DNA from 3 places in the Streptomyces sp. NPDC087428 genome. Region 1 is predicted to be linked to each of the others. Evidence: riboswitches for the same ligand, from Rfam matches in the RefSeq annotation. Region 1 holds a riboswitch; each other region holds the start of a gene.
What was found. A riboswitch is a leader RNA that binds a small molecule or an ion and turns the genes downstream of it on or off. The one in region 1 is predicted to bind cobalamin.

Region 1 (5,054 bases):
GCCCGCGCTGATCGCCTTCGTCAAGGACGGGCTGATCTACCTGGTCATCCTCGTGGCGATCATCTACATCCCGATCAAGCTCGGCGGCTTCCACGACATCTTCGCCTCCGCGCAGGAGAAGTTCGCGGGTCCGCCGGGGGGCAAGCCGACCGGCGCGCTCGCGCCCGGCGTGAACGGCCAGTGGGGCTACGCCACGCTGGCGCTGGGCTCGGCGCTGGCGCTCTTCATGTACCCGCACTCGATCACGGCGACGCTCTCCAGCCGCAGCCGCAACGTGATCCGCCGCAACACCACGATCCTGCCGCTGTACTCGCTGATGCTGGGCCTGCTCGCACTCCTCGGCTTCATGGCCATCGCCGCCGGGGTCAAGGTGGACAACGGCCAGCTGGCGATCCCGCAGCTCTTCGAGAACATGTTCCCCGACTGGTTCGCGGGCGTGGCGTTCGCGGCCATCGGCATCGGCGCGCTGGTCCCCGCGGCGATCATGTCGATCGCGGCGGCGAACCTGTTCACCCGGAACATCTACAAGGACTTCCTGAAGCCCGACGCGACACCCGCCCAGGAAACCAAGGTCTCCAAGCTGGTGTCGCTGCTGGTGAAGGTCGGCGCGCTCGCCTTCGTCCTCACCATGGACAAGACGGTCGCGATCAACTTCCAGCTGCTCGGCGGGATCTGGATCCTCCAGACGATGCCGGCCCTGGTCGGCGGCCTGTTCACCCGGTGGTTCCACCGCTGGGCCCTCCTCGCGGGCTGGGCGGTCGGTATGATCTACGGGACCGCCGCCGCCTACGGAGTCGCCAGCCCCACCCAGGCGCACTTTGGGGGGTCCTCCAAGGAGATCCCGGGCATCGGCGAGATCGGCTACATCGGCCTGACGGCGTTCGTGCTGAACGTCGTGGTCACCGTCGTCCTCACCTTCGTCCTGAACGCCGTGAAGGCGCCTGCCGGGGTCGACGAGACCTCGCCCGACGACTACACCGCGGACGCGGGCGACCCGGGCGTGAAGACCGAGCTCCCGCCGGCCACGGCCGGGGCGCCCGGCGGTCACTGACCCGCCCCGCCACGGGCCGCCGCACCCCCCGCACCGGGGTACGGCGGCCCGTTCGCGTACCGGGCGCGGGGGCCCGGGAATTCCCGCGACCGAGCACGCGGAGTGCGGCACACTTCCGGGCATGGACATCACCATCAGGCCGGTCGGGCCCGCCGAGCACACGGTCCTCGGCGAAATCACCGCAGAGGCCTATCTCGGGGACGGGCTGCTGGACTTCGGCGCCGACGACCCCTATCTGGTGCAGCTGCGGGACGTCGCCCGGCGGGCCGCGGAGGCCGAGGTGCTCGTCGCGGCGGACGCATCGGGGCGGGTGCTCGGCGGCGTGACGTACGCACCGCCGGGGAACCGGTGGGCGGACATCGCGGCCGCCGACGAGGCCGAGTTCCGGATGCTCGCGGTCTCCCGCGAGGCCCGTGGGGCCGGGGCGGGCGAGGCGCTCGTCCGGGCCTGTATCGAGCGCGCACGGGCCACCGCGGGGGTCACGGGGATCGCGCTGTCGACGCAGCCGGGCATGCGCGGAGCCCATAGGATCTACGGGCGCCTCGGCTTCGTACGGACCCCGGAAAGGGACTGGTATCCCATCGAGGGGCTCTCGCTGCTGACCTACCGCCTGGACCTCCTGCCGACGTCATGACGTCGCGCCGTTGAGTCGCGCGACACAACATGTGGGGGCTGCCGCATCGGGCTGCCCCCACATGTATGCTCGTGCTCGCTGTCGCCGCAGGGAAATCCGGTGCGAATCCGGAACTGTCCCGCAACGGTATGTTCGGTGCGCTTTTGCGCACCCGTGAGTCCGAGGACCTGCCGACAGCGCATCCGGCTCGACCGATCCGGATGCCCAGATGTCCGGGCCTCGTGGATGGGCCGGTGGACGCCGCACGGAGTACTGCCCCAGGGCCCGGCTCCGCCCGGCTGCCCCCGTTCCCCCGCCGGCCCAGAGCCGAGCGAGGGAGAGCACCACGTGACCATCGCGCCAGCCGATCCGGTTTCAGCGGCCGAGTCCGAAGCAGTCGAGTCCGGGACGGACCGGTCCGCGGCACCCGCGAAGGACGGACCGGGAACCGCGTTGCTGCGCACCCTCACCGACCTGACCGCGGATCTGCCCGACACCGACCCCGGACGCGTCGCCGGCGCCGCACTGCGCGGCCGCAACGCCCGGTCGGACGAGGCCGAGCTGCGCTCGCTGGCCACCGAGGCCGCCGCGGGCCTGATCTCGGAGGACCCCGCCTACTCCCGGCTCGCCGCCCGCCTCCTCACCCGCTCGATCGCGGACGAGGCGGCCGGACAGGGCGCGACGGCCTTCTCCGCGTCGGTCGCCGTCGGGCACCGCGAGGGCCTGATCGCGGACCGCACCGCCGAGTTCGTGACGCTCCACGCGGCCGCCCTCGACGCACTGGTGGGACAGGCCCTCGCCGACGGCGCCGACGACCGCTTCGGCTACTTCGGGCTGCGCACCCTGCACAGCCGCTACCTGCTGCGCCACCCGCTGACCCGCCAGGTCGTCGAGACCCCGCAGCACTTCATGCTCCGGGTCGCCGCCGGGCTCGCCGAGGACAACTCCGAGCGCGCCCTGGACGAGGTCGCCGCGCTCTACCGGCTGATGAGCCGGCTGGACTACCTGCCCTCCTCCCCCACGCTCTTCAACTCCGGCACCCGGCACCCGCAGATGTCCTCCTGCTACCTGCTGGACTCGCCGCTGGACGAGCTGGACTCGATCTACGACCGCTACCACCAGGTGGCGCGGCTGTCCAAGCACGCGGGCGGCATCGGCCTCTCGTACTCCCGCATCCGCGCCCGCGGTTCACTGATCCGGGGCACCAACGGGCACTCCAACGGCATCGTCCCGTTCCTCAAGACGCTCGACGCGTCCGTCGCCGCGGTGAACCAGGGCGGCCGGCGCAAGGGCGCCGCCGCGGTCTACCTGGAGACCTGGCACGCGGACATCGAGGAGTTCCTGGAGCTGCGCGACAACACGGGTGAGGACCAGCGGCGCACGCACAACCTCAACCTGGCGCACTGGATCCCGGACGAGTTCATGCGCCGGGTCGACACGGACGGCACCTGGTCGCTGTTCTCCCCGGCCGACGTGCCCGAGCTGGTCGACCTGTGGGGCGACGCGTTCGACGCCGCGTACCGGGCGGCCGAGGCCAAGGGCCTGGCCCGCAAGACGATGCCGGCCCGTGAGCTGTACGGCCGGATGATGCGGACGCTCGCACAGACCGGCCAGGGCTGGATGACGTTCAAGGACGCCTCCAACCGGACCGCGAACCAGACCGCCGAGCCCGGCCGCGTCGTGCACTCGTCGAACCTGTGCACGGAGATCCTCGAAGTCACCGACGACGGCGAGACGGCCGTCTGCAACCTGGGTTCGGTCAACCTCGGCGCGTTCGTCGCCGACGGCACCATCGACTGGGAACGCCTGGACGCCACCGTCCGTACCGCGGTGACCTTCCTCGACCGGGTCGTCGACATCAACTTCTACCCGACCGAGCAGGCGGGCCGCTCCAACGCCCGCTGGCGGCCGGTGGGCCTGGGCGCGATGGGTCTCCAGGACGTCTTCTTCCAGCTGCGCCTGCCGTTCGACTCCCCCGAGGCACGGGCCCTGTCGACGAAGATCTCCGAGCGGATCATGCTCGCCGCGTACGAGGCCTCCTGCGCGCTCGCCGAGCGCTCGGGCCCGCTGCCCGCCTGGTCCGAGACGCGGGCCGCCCGCGGGGTGCTGCACCCGGACCACTACGACACCGAGCTGAACTGGCCGGAGCGCTGGGACGCGCTGCGCGCCCGGGTCGCGAAGAGCGGGATGCGCAACTCGCTGCTGCTCGCCATCGCGCCGACGGCGACGATCGCCTCCATCGCGGGCGTGTACGAGTGCATCGAGCCGCAGGTCTCCAACCTCTTCAAGCGCGAGACGCTCAGCGGGGAGTTCCTCCAGGTCAACGCGTACCTGGTGGACGAGCTGAAGAGGCTCGGCGTGTGGGACGCGCGGACCCGTGAGGCGCTGCGCGAGGCGAGCGGCTCGGTGCAGGGCTTCGCGTGGATCCCCGAGGACGTACGGGCGCTGTACCGCACGGCGTGGGAGATCCCGCAGCGCGGACTGATCGACATGGCGGCGGCCCGTACGCCGTTCCTCGACCAGAGCCAGTCGCTGAACCTGTTCCTGGAGACGCCGACGATCGGCAAGCTCTCCTCGATGTACGCGTACGCCTGGAAGCAGGGGCTGAAGACGACGTACTACCTGCGCTCGCGCCCGGCGACGCGGATCGCGCGGGCCGCGTCCGGCCAGGCCGCTGCCGCCGCCCCCATTCCCGTACAGCAGGCGGCCGCGCCCGACGCCGACGCGCTCGCCTGCTCCCTCGAAAACCCCGAGTCCTGCGAGGCCTGCCAGTAATGAGCACATCCGAGAACAAGAACCTGCTCGACCCGGGCTTCGAACTGACCCTGCGGCCCATGCGCTACCCGGACTTCTACGAGCGCTACCGGGACGCGATCAAGAACACCTGGACGGTGGAGGAGGTCGACCTCCACTCCGACGTCTCCGACCTCGCCAAGCTGTCGCCGGGCGAGCAGCACATGATCGGGCGGCTCGTCGCGTTCTTCGCGACCGGTGACTCGATCGTCTCCAACAACCTCGTGCTGACGCTGTACAAGCACATCAACTCCCCCGAGGCGCGGCTGTACCTGTCGCGGCAGCTCTTCGAGGAGGCCGTGCACGTCCAGTTCTATCTGACGCTGCTCGACACCTATCTGCCCGATCCGGACGACCGGGCGGCCGCGTTCGACGCGGTCGAGGAGATCCCCTCGATCCGTGAGAAGGCGCAGTTCTGCTTCAAGTGGATGGACTCCGTCGAGAAGATGGACCAGCTGGAGACGCAGGCCGACCGGCGCCGCTTCCTGCTGAACCTGATCTGCTTCGCGGCGTGCATCGAGGGGCTGTTCTTCTACGGCGCGTTCGCGTACGTCTACTGGTTCCGCTCGCGCGGCCTGCTGCACGGTCTCGCCACGG
Region 2 (5,054 bases), on a different contig from region 1:
GTGTAGCCGACCACGTCGTCGGCGGCGGCCAGCACCCCGCGGGTCTCGGGCGTGAGCCACAGCGGTCCGGCGGGGCCGGTGCCGACCACCGCGACCTCACCGCCGCCCGGGGCGCGTTCCGGACGGGGGGCGTCGATCCTGCTGGGCAGGACCGCGACCGCGAAGTACGGCACGGACCCGGCGTCGATCCCGGCCAGCTCGCCCGTGCGCTCCCCGGCCATCGTGGCGCGTTCGACGTAGTGGGCCTCCGGCAGCCGCCCCGACGCCTCGAAGGCGCGGCGCACGGCCGGGAAGGTGCGGCCCAGCTTCATCACCACCGCGGCGTCGGTGGCGGCGAGCCGGGCGGTGAGCTCCTCCTCCGGCAGGGTGCCGGGCAGGATGGTCAGCACCTCCTCGCCCTCGGCGAGCGGGGTACCGAGCCGGGCGGCCGCGGCGCTGACCGAGGTGACGCCGGGGATCACCTCGGTGGGGTAGCGGTCGGCGAGGCGCTTGTGCATGTGCATGTACGAGCCGTAGAAGAGCGGGTCGCCCTCGGCGAGCACCGCGACCGTGCGCCCCGCGTCCAGGTGCACCGCCAGGCGGGCCGCCGCCTCGGTGTAGAAGTCCTCCATCGCACCCCGGTAGCCGCCCGGGTGGTCCGTGGTCTCCGTCGTGACGGGGTAGACCAGGGCCTCCTCGATGTGGTCGGCGCGGATGTGGGCGGCCGCGATCGACCGGGCGATGGACCGTCCGTGCCGGGCGCTGTGATAGGCCACGACATCCGCTTCGGCGATGACGGCCACGGCTCGTACGGTCATCAGGGCCGGATCGCCGGGGCCGAGCCCGACCCCGTACAGCCGGCCGTTCCTCTGCTGCTCGCTCACGCTTACTCCTCCTCGCTGGCGATGGCGTTGAGGGCGGCGGCCGCCATGGCGCTGCCGCCGCGCCGGCCGCGCACGATCAGGTGGTCGAGGCCGGACGGGTGCGCGGCCAGGGCGTCCTTGGACTCGGCGGCGCCGATGAAGCCGACCGGGACCCCGATGACGGCGGCGGGGCGCGGCGCGCCCTCCTCGATGAGTTCGAGCAGCCGGAACAGGGCGGTGGGCGCGTTGCCGACGGCGACGACCGCACCGTCCAGCCGGTCGCGCCACAGCTCCAGGGCGGCCGCGCTGCGGGTGGTGCCGAGTTCCGCCGCGAGCGCGGGCACCGACGGGTCGGACAGGGTGCACACCACCTCGTTGTCCGCGGGCAGCCGCTTACGGGTGACACCGCTGGCGACCATGGCCACGTCGCACAGGATGGGGGCGCCCGCCCGCAGCGCCGCGCGGGCACGGGCCACCACGTCCGGGCTGAAGGCGAGGTCGCGTACGAGGTCGACCATCCCGCAGGCGTGGATCATCCGGACCGCGACCTGGCTCACATCGGCGGGCAGGCCGGACAGGTCCGCCTCCGCGCGGATCGTGGCGAAGGACTGGCGATAGATGGCCGGTCCGTCCTTCTCGTACTGGTGCACAGTGCTGTCGCTCTCTTCATCGGGCGGGGAAGGGGCCATGGGGCATGGGGCGGAAGGGCCCCGGGCGTGGAACGTACAGGTGCCGCGGTGTCGCGGTGCGGGGAGGGGCGGTGTCAGCCGACGGTGCCCCGGGCCGCCGTCACGGCGGCCGCGAGTGCCGGGGGACCGGCGGGGACGGTCAGCGGGGAGCCCCGCTCCTCGCCGCGCACCGTGCGCACCCGGTAGCCGTCCGGGGTGGCGACGACGTCGACCCACTCGCCGTGGGGATGGCCGCAGCGGCGTTCGCACCCCGACCAGTACACCGGCAGTGCGCCGGGAGGCCCCACGGTCGCAGCGGCCTCCGCCCGCACATCGGCCAGGGACCTGGCGCAGCCGGGACGCCCGATGCAGGCCCCCACCCCGGTCCAGGGGGAGTGGGGCCCGATGACCAGTCCGGCGGCCCCCAGCCGGTCCAGCGCCTCCGCGGCCCGCCCCCGCTCCAGCCCGGGTACGACGACGCCGCGCCACGGGGTCAGCCGCAGTTCGCCGTTCCCGCGGTGCCTGGCGGTGCCGGTCAGCGCCTGCCACTGGTGGGCGCCGATCCGCCCCAGGGGCACGCCGGCGGACAGGGCGACGGTGCCGTGCGGGCCGGTCACGACGCCGGGATCAGGGGGCGCGGATTTCTCCGGGCGGGCGGGGACTGCGGTGCGCTCGGAGCTGATTCCGGCCTGCCGCAGCCGCCGTACGACCTCGTCGAGGAGCGGCTCGCCGTCCCCGGGCAGATCCGTCACCCGCCAGGCACCGGAGGCGGCCGCGGCGTCGAGGAAGACCTCCGCGGCGATCAGGGCGGCCCGCGGCGCCCCTGCGCCGGGTATCCGTACCGCGCTCTGCGCGGAGCCGACCCGCAGCGTCGCCCCGCCGTCGCTCCGCGCCAGCAGGGTCACGTCGGCGCCCAGCGCGTCCACGTCGCCGCGTCCGTCGTCGAGCGCGAACAGGAACCGCCCCGACAGGCCGGCCGCCGTGTCACTCGCGCACAGCAGCTCGTCCACCGCGGACAGCCACGGCCGGATGTCGCGCTCACCCCGGCCGTCGAGACCGGAGAGCGGGGACGCCACGACGTTGCGGACGCGCTCGTGGCGCTCGGAGGGCAGCAGCCCCGACTCGGCCATCCCGGAGGCCAGTTCGCCACCGCAGTCCGGGCCAAGGCCGCGCAGCTGCACATTGCCGCGCGAAGTGAGATGCAACTCACCGTCGCCCAGCCGCTCCGCCAACTCCCCCAGCACGTCGGCCTGCGCCGCGCTCAGCACGCCGCCGGGGATCCGGATACGGGCCAGCGCACCGTCGTCCGCCCGGTGCAGCCGCAGCGTCCCGGGGCAGGCGTCGCCACGGGCACGGGGAGAAGCGTCTCCTGTGCGCGCGGGAAAGATGGCAGGTGGGGGCATGGCGGCGAGCATACCGACCATCTCATCAGATCCGTATGAGCCCCAGTTGATAGGTGCCCCTTACTATGCCTAGCGACGGGCTGTCCGGCCCGTCGTCGCCACAGACGGCGACAGGGGAGGAAGCCCGGTGCGATTCCGGCGCGGTCCCGCCACTGTGAATCCGGTCGCACCGACCGGGTGAGTCAGGAACTCCCTTCCCCGTCCACCCGGCTCCGGCCGGGCAGGGGAGTCCCATTCCGACACCGCCCGGGGCGTGGATACCCCGAGGAAGGCCAGACGCCGCATGATCCTGCTCCTGTCGACGTCCGACACCGACCTGCTCAGCGCCAGGGCAGCCAACGGCCCGGTCACCTACCGCTACGCGAACCCCTCCCGGCTCCCGCTCCAGGACCTCCCGCAGCTCCTGGACGGCACAGACCTGGTCGTCGTACGCCTCCTCGGCGGCGTCCGTGCCTGGCAGGACGGCCTCGACCACGTCCTCGCCACCGGACGCCCGGTCGTCGTCCTCACCGGGGAACAGGCCCCCGACGCCCAGCTGATGGCCGCCTCCACCGTCCCCATCGGCATCGCCGCCGAGGCCCACGCCTACCTGGCGCACGGTGGCCCCGCCAACCTGGAGCAGCTCGCCCGCTTCCTGTCGGACACCGTGCTGCTCACCGGCCACGGCTTCGAACCGCCCGCCCCCGCGCCCTCCTGGGGCCCGCTGGAGCGCACCCCCCGTGCGACGGACGGCCCCACCATCGCGGTGCTCTACTACCGCGCCCACCACATGAGCGGCAACACCGCGTTCATCGAGACCCTGTGCCGTGCCGTCGAGGACACGGGCGCCCGCGCCCTGCCGCTGTTCGTCGCCTCACTGCGCACGCCCGAGACCGAGCTCATCGACGCGCTGCGGGACGCCGACGCGATCGTGACCACCGTGCTCGCTGCGGGCGGCACCCGGCCCGCGGAGGCGTCGGCCGGCGGTGACGACGAGTCCTGGGACGCCGGGGCCCTCACCGGCCTCGACGTACCCATCCTCCAGGCGCTCTGCCTCACCAGTTCGCGGACCGACTGGGAGGACAACGACGAGGGCGTCTCGCCGCTGGACGCCGCGAGCCAGATCGCGGTCCCCGAGTTCGACGGCCGCCTGATCACCGTCCCGTTCTCGTTCAAGGAGATCGACGAGGACGGCCTCCCGGCGTACGTCGCCGACCCCGAGCGCGCCGCCCGGGTCGCCGGGACCGCCGTACGCCATGCCCGGCTCCGCCACATCCCGAACGCCGAGAAGCGCCTCGCGCTCGTCCTGTCCGCGTACCCGACCAAGCACTCCCGGATCGGCAACGCGGTCGGGCTCGACACCCCCGCGAGCGCCGTCGCCCTGCTGCGCCGCCTGCGCACCGAGGGATACGACTTCGGTGACGAGGAGGTGCCGGGCCTCGCCTCCGGCGACGGCGACGAGCTGATCTACGCGCTGATCGAGGCGGGCGGCCACGACCAGGAGTGGCTCACGGAGGAGCAGCTGGCCCGCAACCCGGTCCGTATCCCGGCGGCCGACTACCGCCGCTGGTACGCGACGCTGCCGGCCGAACTCCGCGAGGCCGTCGAGCAGCACTGGGGCCCGGCTCCGGGCGAGATGTTCCTGGACCGCTCGCGCAACCCCGAGGGCGACATCGTGCTGGCCGCCCTGCGCCGGGGCAATCTGCTCATCCTCATCCAGCCGCCGCGCGGCTTCGGTGAGAACCCGATCGCCATCTACCACGACCCCGACCTGCCGCCCTCGCACCACTACCTGGCGGCCTACCGCTGGATCGCCGCCTCCGCCGACGACAACGGCTTCGGCGCCGACGCGATGGTCCACCTCGGCAAGCACGGCAACCTGGAATGGCTGCCGGGGAAGAACGCCGGCCTGTCCGCCGCGTGCGGCCCCGACGCGGCTCTCGGTGACCTCCCCCTCGTCTACCCGTTCCTGGTCAACGACCCGGGCGAGGGAACCCAGGCCAAACGCCGCGTCCACGCCACCCTGGTCGACCACCTCGTACCGCCGATGGCCCGCGCCGAGAGCTACGGCGACATCGCCCGGCTGGAGCAACTCCTCGACGAGCACGCCCAGATCGCGGCGATGGACCCGGCGAAGCTCCCGGCGATCAGGGCCCAGATCT
Region 3 (5,054 bases), on a different contig from region 1:
GTCCTTCTGGCCGTTCTCCCTCGACCCGAACAGCTCCATCGCCTACCTTCCCGGGCTGCCCTTCACCGAGCAGTGGCACCGCTACCTCGCCTTCGACCTCGCCACTTCCCTCGGCTGGGACACCGGGCGGGCCGTCACCAACTTCGTCTGCATCGTGCTGGCCGGGCCGGCCGTGCTCACCACGTTCCGCCGGGCCGCCCGACGCGCCCGCTTCCAGGCCCCGGTGCGCTTCACCCCCTCCGGACCGGCGGCCCCCGACGGGAAGTGAGGGCCGGACGGCCGGGGTACCCGCGCCACGCTCGCACGCGGACACCCCGGCCCTCCGGCCCTTCCCGGGTCAGGAGGCGGGCAGCTCGCCGCGGACGGTACGGGCCGCGGCGACCAGGTTCTCCAGGGCCGCCCTGGTCTCGGGCCAGCCGCGGGTCTTCAGACCGCAGTCGGGGTTGACCCAGAGCCGTTCGGCGGGGATGGCCTCCAGCCCCTTGCGCAGCAGGGCGGCGGCCTCTGCGGCGTCGGGTACCCGCGGGGAGTGGATGTCGTACACCCCGGGGCCGGCCTCGCGGGGGTAGCCGTGTGCGGCGAGTTCGCGGGCGACCTGCATGTGGGAGCGGGCGGCCTCCAGGCTGATGACGTCGGCGTCGAGGTCGTCGATGGCTTGGACGATGTCACCGAACTCGGCGTAACACATGTGGGTGTGGATCTGGGTGTCAGGGCGTACGCCACTGGTGGTGAGCCGGAAGGACTCGGTGGCCCATTCCAGATACGCGGCGTGGTCCGCCGCCCGCAGCGGCAGCGTCTCGCGCAGCGCGGGTTCGTCGACCTGGATGACCGAAGTGCCCGCGTTCTCAAGGTCGTTGACCTCGTCGCGCAGTGCGAGGGCGACCTGTCGTGCGGTGTCCCCGAGGGGCTGGTCGTCGCGGACGAAGGACCAGGCCAGCATGGTGACGGGCCCGGTCAGCATCCCCTTGACCGGACGGTCGGTCAGGGACTGGGCGTACGAGGTCCAGCGCACTGTCATCGGTTCGGGCCGGGAGATGTCGCCGGCCAGGACCGGCGGGCGGACGTAGCGGGTGCCGTAGGACTGGACCCAGCCGTGCTGGGTGGCGAGGTAACCGGTGAGCTGTTCGGCGAAGTACTGCACCATGTCGTTGCGTTCGGGTTCGCCGTGCACCAGGACGTCGAGGCCGGTCTTCTCCTGGAAGGAGATGACCTCACCGATCTCGGCCTTGATCCGTTCCTCGTATCCGGCCGTGTCGACGCGGCCCTTGCGCAGGTCGGCGCGGGCCGTGCGCAGTTCGTCGGTCTGCGGGAACGAGCCGATGGTGGTCGTCGGCAGCAACGGCAGCCCGAGGTGCGCCCGTTGGGCGGCGGCCCGCTCGGTGTAGGGCTGGGAGCGGCGGCCGTCGGCGTCGGTGACGGCGGCGGTCCTGGCCCGGACCGCGGGGTCGCGGGTGATCGGGGAGCCGGCGCGGGAGGCGAGGTCGGCGCGGTTGGCGGAGATCTCGGCGGCGACGGCGCCCGTGCCCCGGGTGAGTCCCTTGGCCAGGGTGACGACCTCGGCGGTCTTCTGCTCGGCGAAGGCGAGCCAGCGCAGGATCTGGGGGTCGATGTCCCGCTCGGGTGCCGTGTCGAGGGGGACGTGCAGGAGGGAGCAGGAGGCGGCCACGTCGACGCTGTCGGCGAGGCCCAGGAGGGTGGCGAGGGTGGCGAGGGACTTCTCGTGGTCGTTGATCCAGATGTTGCGGCCGTTGACGACACCGGCGACGAGCCGCTTGCCGGGCAGTCCGCCGACGGCGGCGAGGTCTTCGAGGTTGGCGGCGGCCGGGCCGGTGAAGTCCAGGGCGAGGCCCTCCACCGGGGCCTTCGCCAGGACGGGCAGGGCGTCGCCGAGCCGGTCGAAGTAGGAGGCGACGAGCAGCTTGGGGCGGTCGGTGAGGCCGCCGAGGTCACGGTAGGCGCGGGCCGCCGCGTTCAGCTCGGCCGGGGAGCGGTCCTGGACGAGCGCCGGTTCGTCGAGCTGCACCCACTCCGCGCCTGCGGCACGCAGGTCGGCGAGCACCTCGGCGTAGACCGGCAGCAGCCGGTCCAGCAGGGTGAGCGGTTCGAAGCCGGCTGCCGCTCCGGGGGCGGGCTTGGCGAGCAGGAGGTAGGTGAGGGGGCCGACGAGTACCGGCCGGGCGGTGTGCCCGAGCGCGAGGGCTTCCCCGAGCTCGGTGACCTGCTTGGTGGAGTCGGCGGTGAAGACGGTGTCCGGGCCGAGCTCGGGGACGAGGTAGTGGTAGTTGGTGTCGAACCACTTGGTCATCTCCAGCGGCGCCACGTCCTGGGTGCCGCGGGCCATCGCGAAGCAGCCGTCGAGCGCGTCGGCGTCGACGGCCGCACGGTGGCGCCGGGGGACCGCACCGACCATGACGCTGGTGTCGAGGACGTGGTCGTAGTACGAGAAGTCGCCGGTGGGCACTTCGTGGATGCCGGCGTCCGCCAGCCGCTTCCAGTTGGAGCGGCGCAGTCCTGCCGTCGTCTCCCGGAGGGCGTCGGCGGTGACGCGGCCCTTCCAGTACCCCTCGATGACCTTCTTCAGTTCCCGGTTCGGGCCCTGGCGGGGGTAGCCGTACACGGTTGCTCGTGCTGCCGCGGCTGCGGGCTTGGGTGTCACGGAAATCTCCTTCGCGAGATGACTCCTGAACATCCCGGGGACGGGACACGGACGCGAAGGGATGACGTACCGGACGGATCTCGCGCACGCCTTCGGCGCGGACTCCTGTCTGGTATGTACGCCGACCCGCCCACGAGGTCACCGGGATTTCCGCACACGAGGGGTCGCGTGCGGGCAACGGGCAGGTCTTCGGACTCGCGGGCACATCTGCCGGGGGCAGACTCCTACTGGCCGTCGCTTCCCAGATCCGACCGGATCCAGTGCGTATGACGGCGGTCGTTCCCACTCACCGCTGCGGGGCAGTCCCGGAATTCCACCGGGTTCCCTCTTACGACGCGCCTGCCTGGCGGACAGGGCGAACCAGCTGCACCGGTCAGCCTAGACGGTCGTCCACCGCCCAGGCGCCTCTGTTCACATTCCGGAACGTGAAACGGGACCCCGGCCCCACGTTCTCGGTGAGCGTGATCCGCGCTCCTGTGGGACGAATGTATTGCCCAACCTGGAGCGGGCCGTGCTCCGTCGGAGCCGGGCGGCGGCCGAGGACGGACCGGGACGGACCGGCCGAGGCAACCGGCCAGGAGCGCGCGACCGCTCACCGTGGTAACCATCCGTCACCGCGGTGGCCATGCATCAGCGCCGGTTGACCGGGTACCCGCACCGGGCACGACGCCTATGGGAGGAAGCGAGAACACCGTGAACGACCTTCACCCGAAAGACCCCGGAACGAGCGGGGACCCGATTCCGCGTGACCCGCCCGATCAGCAGGCCACGGCCGACGAGGACCCCTTGGACGTGGTCGGCGGCTCGATGCGGCCGACGGCCGACGAGCACCCGGACCTGGAGATTCCCGATACGGACGAGGCAGGCACCGGCCGGCGCGGCGCTCCGCCCGCGGCCCCTCGCCATCCCGACCACCCCGTGCCCGACGAACCGTCCGGCTGACCCGGTCCCCGAAGGCACGCGCCGGACGAAAGCGTCTTCACCCTTGTGCCGACGGCGGAGGCCGCGGGCGTGGATCATAGACGCATGACCCACGTGGGGAGCGCCCCGTCGCTGTCCTCCCCGGCCCCGCCGGGAAGTGGAAGCCGTCCGGAACCAGGCGCGCGTCCTCCGGCTCAGCCAGATCCGGTGGCAGACCCCCTCGTGGGACGCGGACGCGATCAGGTTCTACGACCGGCTGGGCGCCCGCGCCAAGGAGAAGCGGCGCTTCTTCCTGTCCGCGGACTGACCCCCCTTCTGCTGCCCGCCTGCCGCTGTTTCGGCATCGGTGACCCCGTCGGTGTCCCCTGCGCCGCTGCTCGTTCGTCGTGAGGGTGAGAGCCCGCTGATTCCGGAGGCCGTGATGCAGTACGCCCTGATGATCTACACCGAGCCCGGCCAGGAGGAGACGCTGTCGGAGGAGGAATGCGAGGCGGCGTACGCCGAGTACCTGGCGCTGGCCGACGATCCGCGGTGCGTCGGCGCCGGGCAGCTGCAGTCCGCCGAGACGGCGACGAGCGTGCGCGTGGTCGGCGGCCGGACACTGATGACCGACGGCCCGTTCGCGGACACCAAGGAAGTACTCGGGGGCTTCTGCCTGATCGAGGCGGCGGATCTGGACGAAGCGATCGAGCTGGCGTCGCGCGTCCCGGCCGCCCGGCTCGGCGGCGCCGTCGAGATCAGGCCGGTGGTGCGGCGCTGAACGTGCTGGAGGAGGTCTTCCGGGACGAGTGGGGCCGGGTGCTGGCGTCACTCGTCGGGTACCTCGGTGACTTCGACAGGGCGGAGGACGCCGCGCAGGAGGCGTTCGCCGTCGCGGCGCGGAGCTGGCCCGCCTCGGGCGTACCGGCCAACCCGGGCGCGTGGCTGGTGACGACGGCGCGCCACCGGGCGATCGACCGGATCCGCCGGGAGCACATCCTTGCCGAGAAGATCCACCTGCTGCCCGCACCCGAGGCCGTCATGGACGAGTTCGACGACACCGTGATCAAGGACGAACGCCTTGAGCTGATCTTCACCTGCTGCCACCCCGCCCTGCCGCTGGAGGGACAGGTGGCACTGACCCTGCGCGCCCTCGGCGGGCTGGAGACCGCTGAGATCGCGCGGGCCTTCCTCGTCTCCGAGGAGACCATGAAGCGGCGCCTGACACGCGCCAAGAACAAGATCAGGGCGACCGGGATCCCGTTCGCGGTTCCGGGCGCGCACCTGCTGCCGGAACGCATCGACGCGGTCCTCGCCGTCATCTACCTGATCTGCAACGAGGGCTACCGCGACCGGGTCGGCCTCGGTGCAGAGGCCATCCGCCTGGGACGGGTGCTCGTCGCGCTCATGCCGGACGAGCCGGAGGCGCACGGGCTGCTGGCACTGATGATGATCCACGACGCCCGGCGGCGGGCCAGGTTCTCCGGCGAGGACCTCG

Region 2: linked by a shared signal. The riboswitch ahead of cobN (cobaltochelatase subunit CobN) and the one ahead of ACIO3R_RS08355 (ribonucleoside-diphosphate reductase subunit alpha) in region 1 are both predicted to bind cobalamin.
Region 3: linked by a shared signal. The riboswitch ahead of metE (5-methyltetrahydropteroyltriglutamate--homocysteine S-methyltransferase) and the one ahead of ACIO3R_RS08355 (ribonucleoside-diphosphate reductase subunit alpha) in region 1 are both predicted to bind cobalamin.

The regions. Positions count from the first base shown of each region.
Region 1 is NZ_JBIUXR010000003.1:230,005-235,058, forward strand. Features, by position in the region: gene mctP (monocarboxylate uptake permease MctP) at 1-1,051, shown strand, start outside; gene ACIO3R_RS08350 (GNAT family N-acetyltransferase) at 1,173-1,685, shown strand; cobalamin riboswitch at 1,738-1,875, shown strand; gene ACIO3R_RS08355 (ribonucleoside-diphosphate reductase subunit alpha) at 2,013-4,439, shown strand; gene ACIO3R_RS08360 (ribonucleotide-diphosphate reductase subunit beta) at 4,439-5,054, shown strand, end outside.
Region 2 is NZ_JBIUXR010000014.1:32,608-37,661, reverse strand. Features, by position in the region: gene ACIO3R_RS28145 (precorrin-2 C(20)-methyltransferase) at 1-863, opposite strand, end outside; gene ACIO3R_RS28140 (precorrin-8X methylmutase) at 866-1,492, opposite strand; gene cobG (precorrin-3B synthase) at 1,606-2,925, opposite strand; cobalamin riboswitch at 2,973-3,125, shown strand; gene cobN (cobaltochelatase subunit CobN) at 3,197-5,054, shown strand, end outside.
Region 3 is NZ_JBIUXR010000004.1:464,118-469,171, reverse strand. Features, by position in the region: gene ACIO3R_RS11535 (ECF transporter S component) at 1-268, shown strand, start outside; gene metE (5-methyltetrahydropteroyltriglutamate--homocysteine S-methyltransferase) at 338-2,656, opposite strand; cobalamin riboswitch at 2,819-3,036, opposite strand; gene ACIO3R_RS11525 (hypothetical protein) at 3,350-3,598, shown strand; gene ACIO3R_RS11520 (hypothetical protein) at 3,735-3,884, shown strand; gene ACIO3R_RS11515 (YciI family protein) at 3,999-4,337, shown strand; gene ACIO3R_RS11510 (RNA polymerase sigma factor) at 4,340-5,054, shown strand, end outside.